3 regions of the Pseudarthrobacter sp. rb genome follow, and region 1 is predicted to be linked to each of the others. Evidence: riboswitches for the same ligand, from Rfam matches in the RefSeq annotation. Region 1 holds a riboswitch; each other region holds the start of a gene.
The links. Region 1 has a riboswitch for thiamine pyrophosphate ahead of thiC (phosphomethylpyrimidine synthase ThiC). Riboswitches for the same ligand answer to the same signal wherever they lie in the genome.
Positions count from the first base shown of each region.

Region 2: it holds a riboswitch for thiamine pyrophosphate, as region 1 does, so the genes downstream of both, ACWRN3_RS17640 (ECF transporter S component) here and thiC (phosphomethylpyrimidine synthase ThiC) in region 1, are expected to answer to the same signal.
Region 3: it holds a riboswitch for thiamine pyrophosphate, as region 1 does, so the genes downstream of both, thiO (glycine oxidase ThiO) here and thiC (phosphomethylpyrimidine synthase ThiC) in region 1, are expected to answer to the same signal.

Region 1 covers NZ_JBWJAR010000003.1:356,804-360,072, reverse strand. The annotation lists gene ACWRN3_RS06655 (VOC family protein) at 1-372, opposite strand, end outside; gene ACWRN3_RS06650 (amidohydrolase family protein) at 471-1,553, opposite strand; TPP riboswitch at 1,631-1,738, shown strand; gene thiC (phosphomethylpyrimidine synthase ThiC) at 1,734-3,269, shown strand, end outside.
Region 2 covers NZ_JBWJAR010000015.1:68,994-72,262, forward strand. The annotation lists gene ACWRN3_RS17630 (iron-containing redox enzyme family protein) at 1-446, opposite strand, end outside; gene ACWRN3_RS17635 (heme-degrading domain-containing protein) at 623-1,165, opposite strand; TPP riboswitch at 1,251-1,391, shown strand; gene ACWRN3_RS17640 (ECF transporter S component) at 1,459-2,082, shown strand; gene ACWRN3_RS17645 (ABC transporter ATP-binding protein) at 2,082-3,269, shown strand, end outside.
Region 3 covers NZ_JBWJAR010000003.1:23,042-26,310, reverse strand. The annotation lists gene thiS (sulfur carrier protein ThiS) at 1-187, opposite strand, end outside; gene thiO (glycine oxidase ThiO) at 184-1,485, opposite strand; TPP riboswitch at 1,478-1,596, opposite strand; gene thiE (thiamine phosphate synthase) at 1,624-2,373, shown strand; gene ACWRN3_RS05175 (RNB domain-containing ribonuclease) at 2,413-3,269, shown strand, end outside.

The DNA of each region.
Region 1 (3,269 bases):
CTCGGGGTCGGTGAAGTAGAACGCTTCACTGACCAGGTGGTCGGCACTGCCCGTGAAGGCCCGCGGCTCGTACTGGGCAGCCGTAGCGACGGTGGCGGCGAGGGAAGCCTGGTCCTCGAAAAGCAGCGCAGTGTGGAACAGGCCTGCTTCTCCCCTGCCGGGAAGGTGCAGTCCGGGAGCCGGCGCGAGGTGGACCAACGGCCTGCCCAGGCGGCCAAGGTAGAGCCCGCCGTCCTGCTCGGCCACCACCTCAAGGCCCAGCGCACGCTGGTAGTAGTCGGTCATGACCTTCATGTCGCCCACCTTGAGCATCACGGTGCCCATGGCGAGGTCGGCAGGAAGAAGATCCTGGCTGCTGGCTGATGCGGTCATTGAAGGCTCCTAGCATTGGCGGCCGTCCCATTGGCGGCCTGTCACCTATTAAAATTACTTGAAGCTTCAATTTATTCCAAGTCCCTGCGAGCCGTTTGTCAGCGAATGATCCGCCCGCCCAGCACCACGTGCTCCAGCGCATGAATGGTCTCCGGTACCGCCCGCGGGTCTTCCCGGCATACGACGACGTCGGCGCGGACCCCTTCCTCCACTCCGTCCGCTCCCAGCCACGTTCGTGCTGCCCAGCAGGCGGAGTCGAGGGCCGCGTCCATGGGCAGGCCGGCGCCGTGCAGGGCCAGGATTTCGTCCGTGATCCTGCCGTGCCGGATCACGCTGCCGGCGTCGGTACCGGCAAAGATGCGCACGCCCGCGGCATGGGCTTCCGCCACCCGCTCGAGCCTGCGTTCCCACAGGGCGCGCATGTGCGCGGCATAGCGTGGGAACTTGGGATCCGCCTGCGCAGCAATGTCGGGGAAGGTGGCGATATTGATGAGCGTGGGCACGATCGGTACGCCCTGCTCCACGAACCGGGGCAGGTGGCGGGGCAGGAGCCCGGTGGCGTGCTCGACGCAGTCAATGCCGGCGTCCAGCACCTGGTCCAGGGTGTCTTCGGCGAAGCAGTGCGCCGTCACCCGGGCGCCTTCGTCGTGCGCCGCCTGGGCGGCATCGCGTACGACGGGGGCGGGAAACGACGGCGCCAGGTCGCCGGCGCTGCGGTCAATCCAGTCGCCCACCAGCTTGACCCAGCCGTCGCCGTCGCGCGCCTGCTTGCGGACGGCCTCCACGAGGCCGTCCGGTTCAACTTCCTCAGCGAAGCCCCGCAGGTAGCGGCGCGTCCGGGCGATATGGCGCCCGGCACGGATCAACACCGGGAAGTCCCTGCCACCCTGCATCCAGCGGGTATCCGCCGGCGAGCCGGCGTCCCGGACCAGGAGGGTTCCGGCGTTGAGGTCCGCCTGCGCCTGGTCCCTGGCGGCTGCGGGCTCCACAGGGCCTGCGGGGCCCAGGCCGATGTGGCAGTGGGCGTCCACGAAGCCCGGCAGGACCCAGCCGTCGAGTATCCGGCGGGGAGGAGTGTCCGGCTTGTTGAACGTGAGCCTTCCGTCCACCGACCAAAGTCCATGCCGCACCCGGTCCGGTGCGGTCAGGACGGGTCCACGGAAGTGGATGATGTCTGCCATGGGGCTCCTTTCGATGCCCGGTCAGGCTAGCACCGCAATTATGACAAGCCCGGTTCAGGGGCCTGTGGTAGCTTCGTTCCTGACCACACGGGTGCCCTTGCAGGGGCTGAGATCGGGCTGACGCAGCCTGCGACCGTTGAACCTGTCCGGGTAATGCCGGCGAAGGAAGTGAGTATTCCCTTGAGTACGCAAAACACCCAGTTGAACCCTGCCCTGATGCCGTCCGCCGGGGAGCCCGGCGGCACATCAGCTCCGCAGGTAACCCAGTCCCTGAAGTCCCATTCCCTGGCCTATCTTGCGGATGAGGCGTCCGGGGTCCGGGTACCTGTGACGGAAATTGCCCTTGAGTCGTCACCCAACGGCCAGCCGAACGCACCCTTCCGGACTTACCGGACTGCGGGGCCCGGCAGCGATCCCGTACGCGGCCTGCAGCCCTTCCGCTCAGGGTGGATCGCGGCGCGCGGGGACACCGAGCCCTACGGCGGCCGGGAGCGCAACCTGCTCGACGACGGCCGCTCGGCCGTACGCCGCGGCGCCGCCTCCGCGGAGTGGAAGGGCGCACAGCCGGTGCCCCGCCGCGCCGTCGACGGCCGGACGGTGACGCAGATGCACTATGCCCGGCAGGGAATCGTCACGCAGGAAATGCGGTTCGTGGCGCTGCGCGAAAACTGCGACGTTGAACTGGTCCGCAGCGAGGTTGCCGCCGGCAGGGCCATCATCCCGAACAACATCAACCATCCGGAATCCGAGCCGATGATCATTGGCAAGGCTTTCCTGGTGAAGATCAACGCGAACATTGGCAACTCTGCGGTGACGAGCTCCATCGCGGAGGAGGTGGACAAGCTGCAGTGGGCCACCCAGTGGGGTGCCGACACCGTCATGGACCTCTCCACCGGCGACGACATCCACACCACGCGGGAGTGGATCATCCGCAACTCCCCCGTGCCGATCGGGACGGTGCCGATCTACCAGGCGCTGGAAAAGGTCAACGGCGAGGCCAACGCCCTCACCTGGGAGATCTTCCGGGACACGGTGATCGAACAGTGCGAACAGGGTGTGGACTACATGACCATCCACGCCGGCGTGCTGCTCCGCTATGTTCCGCTGACCGCCAACCGCGTCACCGGCATTGTCTCGCGCGGTGGCTCCATCATGGCGGGCTGGTGCCTGGCCCACCACCAGGAGAACTTCCTGTACACGCACTTCGATGAGCTGTGCGAAATCTTCGCCAAATACGACGTCGCCTTCTCGCTGGGTGACGGCCTCCGCCCCGGTTCCACGGCGGACGCCAACGACGCCGCGCAGTTCGCGGAGCTGGACACGCTCGCCGAGCTGACGCAGCGGGCCTGGGAGTATGACGTCCAGGTGATGGTGGAGGGGCCGGGCCACGTTCCCTTCCACCTGGTCCGTGAGAACGTGGAACGGCAGCAGGAGCTGTGCAAGGGTGCGCCCTTCTATACCCTGGGCCCGCTGGTCACCGACATCGCTCCCGGCTACGACCACATCACGTCGGCAATCGGCGCCACCGAGATTGCCCGGTACGGGACAGCCATGCTCTGCTACGTCACACCAAAGGAACATCTGGGGCTGCCCAACAAGGACGACGTCAAGACGGGTGTCATCACCTACAAGATCGCGGCGCACGCGGCGGACCTGGCCAAGGGCCACCCGGGGGCGCACGAACGGGACGATGCCCTGTCCAAGGCACGGTTCGAA
Region 2 (3,269 bases), on a different contig from region 1:
TTGAGCTGCTCCAGGCTTGCCTTCCGTGCCACGAAGCGGGAAACGCTCGGGCCGGTGTCCATAGCGGCGAGGCCGAAAAGGACGTCGGCCACGGCATCGCTGGTCATGGCAATCCCGGCGGCCAGTTCGACATTACCGGCGGTTTGGCGTGCGGCGGCGCGAAGGGCGGCTTCAAAGGGTTCTTCGATCAGTCGCCGGACCCTGATCAGGGCCGGTTCCCACTCCCAAGCGTCGCTGACCCCGTCCAGGCCCGAGTAGTGCAGTTCGTACAGGCAAAAGAGTGACAGCTGGATGTCTTCGTCGGCAATGATGTCACCGGTACCCGCCACCTGCGCCGACACCAGCCGGTGCAGCCCGTCCAGCTCCGGAGCGGCAGCATCAGGGGCCTTCGACAGGGCCGCAAAGAGCGCGCTGCTGACGGGTCCTCTGGTGTCCGGGATTCTCATGGTGCTCCTTGGTTGCCGCGCCGGTTCGGGGAACGGCCGCCGATGGTGCTCCCGTTCCCTGTGGTGGTCGTACCCCGGGGGACAACATAGTAAGCATGATTACTAATAAAAGCTAAGCAGCCCGGGGCCGCTTGGCATGTACCGGTGCGTGTCCCGCTGCGCCGGGTCAGCCGGCGCTACTCGTCCAGCGCCGAACCCAGGATGTCGCGCAGGGCCTCCACCACCAGTTCGTGGTCCTGCAGCTGCGGCAAGCCGGACACCGCCACGGAAGCCACCACACCAACGCCCGTGACCTGGATCGGAAACGCGCCCCCGTGTGCCGCATAGCGGGACTGGTCGAACCAGGCGTTGTCCTCGATCCGGCCGCCGCCCAGCCGGCCGCGCAGTCCCACCAGGAGGGAGGGCACCTCGTACCGCAGGGCAGTGCGCTGCTTGGCCCGGATCCAGTGGCCGTTGTCGGGCGTGGCGCCCGGAAGTGCGACATGGAACAGCACCTGGTCACCCTTGGCGATGTCGATGGCGATGGGCAATGACCGCTCCTTGCCCAGCTCAACGAGGAGCAGGCCCAGGTTCAACGAATCATCCAGCGAGAAGCCGGGAAACTGGAGCTCCCGGACCTCCGCCTCGATGCGGGCAATCTGCGCCTCCAGTGAGCCCTCCGGCTGGGCGTCGCTGGAATCAGGATCGAACCCGGTCACATCCGGTGGATTGGCGGTCATGGCCCTCAATCTACTCCTGCCAGGTGTAAACTTGACCACGCCCAACTGGGCAAAATAGACAGCGTTACCCAACCACAAGCAACACTAAAAACGACAGGGGAGCGCCGCCGTCGGGCATCCTGGCACAGGCCGGGCACCGCAGGTGGGCGCTGAGAGTGCGGACAGCCGCAGACCCTCGAACCTGATCCGGTTAGTACCGGCGCAAGGGAGTCGAGTTCTCAAAGTGTCGCGGATGCACGGCCACAGGCCTGCACCCGGGTCCACTTTCCCCTCCTGTTTCCCAGGAGGATCACATGAGCACTGCAGCAATCAAGAAGACCACCAGTAAGTCCTGGCGCGTCGTGGACATCGTCGTCGCCGCGCTGGTGGCCATCGCGGGCGGCGTCATCTTCTGGGCATGGGACCAGGGTGCCGCCGCACTGTCCGCCCCCATGAACGCCGCCTACCCGCCCCTGACCGGACTGCTCGCCGGCGGCTGGATGATTCCCGGGGTGCTGGGCATGCTCATCATCCGCAAGCCCGGAGCCGCCCTGTTCTGCGAGACCGTAGCCGCAACCGGCGAACTGCTGATGGGTTCCCAGTACGGCGCCTCGGTCCTGTTCTCGGGTTTCATCCAGGGCCTGGGCGCGGAAATCATTTTCGCGATCTTCGTCTACCGCAAGTTCAACCTGCCCGTATCGCTGCTGGCCGGCGCCGCGGCAGGGTTCTTCTGCGGCCTGAATGACTCGTTTGCGCCGTGGGGCTGGAACATTGCCTACTCCGGCGCGGACAAGCTCGCCTACATCGTGCTGACCACCCTTTCCGGGGCCATCCTGGCTGGCGCTTTGTCCTGGCTTGCCACCCGCGGCCTGGCCCGCACCGGCGTGCTGGGCTCCTTCGCGTCCCGCAAGGCTGCCACGGAGCCCGTCTTCTCCTGATGGCACCCTCCCAGGACGCCTCCGGCACGGTCCGGCCTGCCGCCATCGCCGCCCGCGGCTGGGGCTGGCGGCACGCCGGAAGGGCCAAGCCCGCCGTCCACGGCCTTGACCTGGACATCGCCCCCGGGGAGCGGGTGCTCCTGCTGGGGCCTTCCGGCGCCGGGAAGTCCACCCTGCTGCACGCCCTGGCCGGCGTCCTGGGAGACATCAACGACGACGGCGAGGCGGGCGACGCCGACGAGTCCGGTTCGCTGCTGGTGGACGGAGCCCCGCCCCGGGCACGGCGCGGCCGCGCCGGTCTCATGCAGCAGGACCCGGAGACCCAGGTGGTCCTGTCGCGGGTGGGGGACGACGTCGCCTTCGGCGCCGAAAACCTTGCGGTGCCCCGCGACGCCATCTGGCCGCGCGTTCACGAGGCACTTGCCGACGTCGGGCTCGCCCACCTCCCGCTGGACCACCCGACGTCGGCCCTGTCCGGCGGCCAAAAGCAGCGCCTGGCGCTGGCGGGCATCCTGGCGATGCGTCCCGGACTGATCCTGCTGGACGAGCCCACCGCCAACCTGGACCCGGACGGTGTGCTGGAGGTCCGCGACGCCGTGGCCCGCTCCCTGGACAAAACCGGGGCGACGCTGGTGGTGGTGGAGCACCGGGTGTCCGTCTGGAAGGACCTGGTGGACCGGATCGTGGTCCTGCAGCCCGGCTCCGCGGCCGATCCTGCAGTGCTCCTGGACGGGCCGCCGGACCGCGTACTTACCGAGGCGCGGAGCATGCTCGCCGCAGCGGGCGTCTGGGTACCCGGGTACGTGCCGGCCACACGCGCCCGCGCCGCCGTCCCGGCTCCCGGCGCAGGCAGCCTCCTGCTGGCCGCAGAGCAGCTGGGCGTCTCCCGCGAACGCCCCCGCCGCAAAGGCTTCCGGAAGATCCTGCCTGTCCCGGTCCAGGAAGGCGTGGCCGCGCAGGTCCGCGCCGGGCAGGCCCTTGCCATCACCGGCGCCAACGGCGCCGGCAAGTCCACGTTCGCGCTGACCCTCGGCGGGCTGCTTGAGCCGGTGTCCGGAAAAGTGTCCGCGACGTTGGACCTCAGCCGCGGTGCCGGCATCGATCCCTACAAGTGGAAGGCCGAGCAGCTGATTTCGCGGGTGGGCACGGTATTCCAGGAGCCGGAGCACCAGTTCGTCACCGGAAAG
Region 3 (3,269 bases), 330 kb from region 1:
GCGCGGTGGCGAACCATTGGCTGCGCGGCACCACCTGGGCATTATGCGCGACGGCGACGCCCAGTTTCCCGCCGTCCGTCGCCTGTCCGTTGGGTGCCAGCGGGCGCCCGGTGACCTGGCTGACGAGCGTGGTGATGGAGGCGCCGTCGGCCACCTCGTGCGTGTTTCCGTTCAGGGTGATGTTCACGCTGTCTCCTTGATGTGGGGTGTGGTGGCGGCTGCCGCCGGCCGGGAGAACCGCTCCGGGCTGAAGGGCGCCCAGCGGGAATCGGATGTACCGTCCAGCAGCGCCGTGCAGATGGCGGCTGCGGCGGGTGTGAGCAGGACGCCGTGCCGGAAGAACCCGGTGGCGATGATGAGTCCCGGGACGTGCCCGTCGGCAGGGTTTCCGGACCCCGGATCCACCCGCACGCGGCCCAGCAGGGGCGCGTTGTCAGGGGTACCGGGGCGGGCCCGGGCGGTGCACTCGAGCAGTTCCAGTTCGGCGACGGCGGGCACCAGCGCCTGCGCGTCCCGCAGCAGCTGGTAGACGCCTCCGGCGCTCACGGCATCGGAGAGCGCGTCCTCGCGCTGGGTTGCCCCTATCACCACGGTTCCGTCCTGCCGGGGGACGATGTAGACGGGGACGCCGTGCACCAGGCCGCGCACCGTGGAGGTCACCAGGGGCTGGAGGTGCTGCGGAACGGCGAGGCGGAGGATGTCCCCGTGGACTGGGCGCAGTGGCAGGTCGAGGCCGTCGGGCAGGCCCCCAAGGTCCCCTGCCTGCAGGCCGTTGGCCACGATGGTTTCCGCCGCCAGGACGGTGCCGCCGCCGGCGAGGCTGGCACCGGTAACCGTTCCGCCCTCCCACAGCAGGCCGGCGGTCCGGTCGGGTACGGCATACCCGTCCACCGCTCCGGCGGCGGCCAGCTCCGGGGACCTAAGTGCAGCCCCCGCGAGGGCCAGCCGCAGGGCTGCCACCAGGCGCCGGGGATCCACCTGGTGGTCTGCGGGTGTGTCCAGGGCGCAGGCGATGGCGGGACTGAGCAGCGGTTCGCGTTTGCGGGCTTCGCGCACGGCCAGGGGCTCCACCCCCAGTCCGTTGGCCTGTTGTACCGCGCGGAGGTCCATCAGCGCGCGGCGGTCCGCGGCGTCGGCACCCACGGCGATTGTCGGCGTCGTCAGGTATCCGCAATCCGCCCCCGTCGCGCCGGCGATCCCCGCGGCGAACCCGGGCCAGCGGGACGATGCCTCAAGCATCAGTTCCAGGAGGTCCTCCTCCTGGTAGTGAAGTTCGCTGACCGGGGCAAGCATGCCCGCGGCGGCCCAGCTGGCACCGTTTCCGGGTGCGTCATCGATCAGGGCAACGGAGCGTCCGGAACGCTGCGCCTCCCAGGCGATGCCATGGCCCACCACTCCCCCGCCGATGACGGCGACGTCGGCACGGACGGTGGACTGGATGCCGGTATGGGCGGGCCCGGGGAAAGTGTCAACGGGGTTGCGCATGTGGTTCCTTCCCTACGCCGGCATTAACCGGATCAGGTCAAGCGGTCGGCTCTGACGCCCTCTCAGCCCGGCGCTTTGTGACAGCTGCCGCAGGCTCCCGCAGTACCTGCCCAGTTTAGAGGAACTAGGCTTGCAGGCATGAATGTGTCCGCCTCATCCCTGCCCGCCGGTCCCCACGCTCCAGCCACCGCAGCCCTCACCGCCGAAGTTGCCAACGCCGGCCACAGCGACGCCCTCAAGGCAGCCCGCCTGTATCTCTGCACCGACGCACGGACGGCGCGCGGCGATTTCGCGGAGTTCGTGGACGCCGCGTTTGCCGGCGGCGTGGACATCATCCAGCTGCGCGACAAGACCATCGAGGCCGCAGAGGAACTGGACCTCCTGGCGGTCCTGAAGGAAACAGCGGTACGCCATGGCCGGCTCTGGGCCGTCAACGACCGTGCGGACATCGCCGTGCTGTCCGGGGCACCGGTGTTCCACATTGGCCAGAAGGACCTTCCGCTGCCGGCAGCACGGACGCTGGTCGACGGAAACGCGGCCATTGGACTCTCCAGCCACACCACCGACCAGGTGGACGCCGCCTTGGCCGCAACGGTTGGGCCGTCAGGGCTGGACTATTTCTGCGTGGGTCCGGTCTGGGCCACACCCACCAAGCCCGGCAGGGCCGCCGTCGGCCCTGAACTGGTGACATATGCCGCCGAAGCCTCCCGGCAGGCCGGAGATCCCGTGCCGTGGTTTGCCATCGGCGGCATCGACCACGGAAACGTCCGGGAAGTGGTGGAGGCGGGTGCCGGCAGGATCGTGGTGGTCCGCGCCATCACGGAGGCACCCGACCCCGCGGCCGCCGCCGCCTCCCTGCTCGACGCGCTGGACGGCACCGGCTCCTGAGCCTGCTTAATTCCGGGACTTGGGGATACGCTGATTTTTGTGTCACATCATCGGTTGGCCCCCAACGTCCATGACCACAAGAATGCCCTGGAAGAGGCGCTGGGCCTGCTGCGGACGGAACTTGAACTGCCGGGGCCGTACCCCGCCGAAGCAGTGGAAGACGCCCGGGCCGCCATCGCGGCGCTGAAACTGCCGTCATACGACCTGACCACCGTCGAGTTCGTGACCATCGATCCGGCGTCCTCCACGGACCTGGACCAGGCAGTGTTCATCGAACGGGACGGAAACGGCTACCGGGTCATGTACGCCATCGCCGACGTTCCGGCGTTTGTTGCTCCGGGCGGTCCGCTGGACGCCGAAACCCGGCGCCGGGGACAGACGTTCTACGCCCCGGACGGCCGGATCCCGCTGCACCCCGAGGTGATCAGCGAGGGCGCCGGAAGCCTGTTGCCCGGCCAGGAGTGTTCGGCTTTCGTCTGGGACTTCACGCTCGACGGCGACGCGACAGTGCTGTCCGTGGGCGTCCGGAGGGCGCGGGTCATCAGCCGTGACAAGCTCAGCTACAAAGGCGCCCAGACCGATCTTGACGCCGGGACTGCCTCGACCGTGCTGGGGCTGCTCCGCGAGGTGGGGCTGAAGCGGGTGACGCTGGAACGGGCACGCGGGGGCGCCAGCCTGAACATGCCTGAGCAGGAGATCGTCCAGTTGCCCGACGGCGGCTACCGGATCGACGCTGTTCCGCAGCTTCCCGTGGAGGACTGGAATGCACAGATTTCCCTGATGACCGGAATGGCCGCCGCACAGCTCATGCTGGAGGGCAAAGTGGGCATCCTGCGCACCATGCCCGCACCGGATGAACGGTCCCTGCGGCATTTCCGGCTGCAGACCGAGGTGCT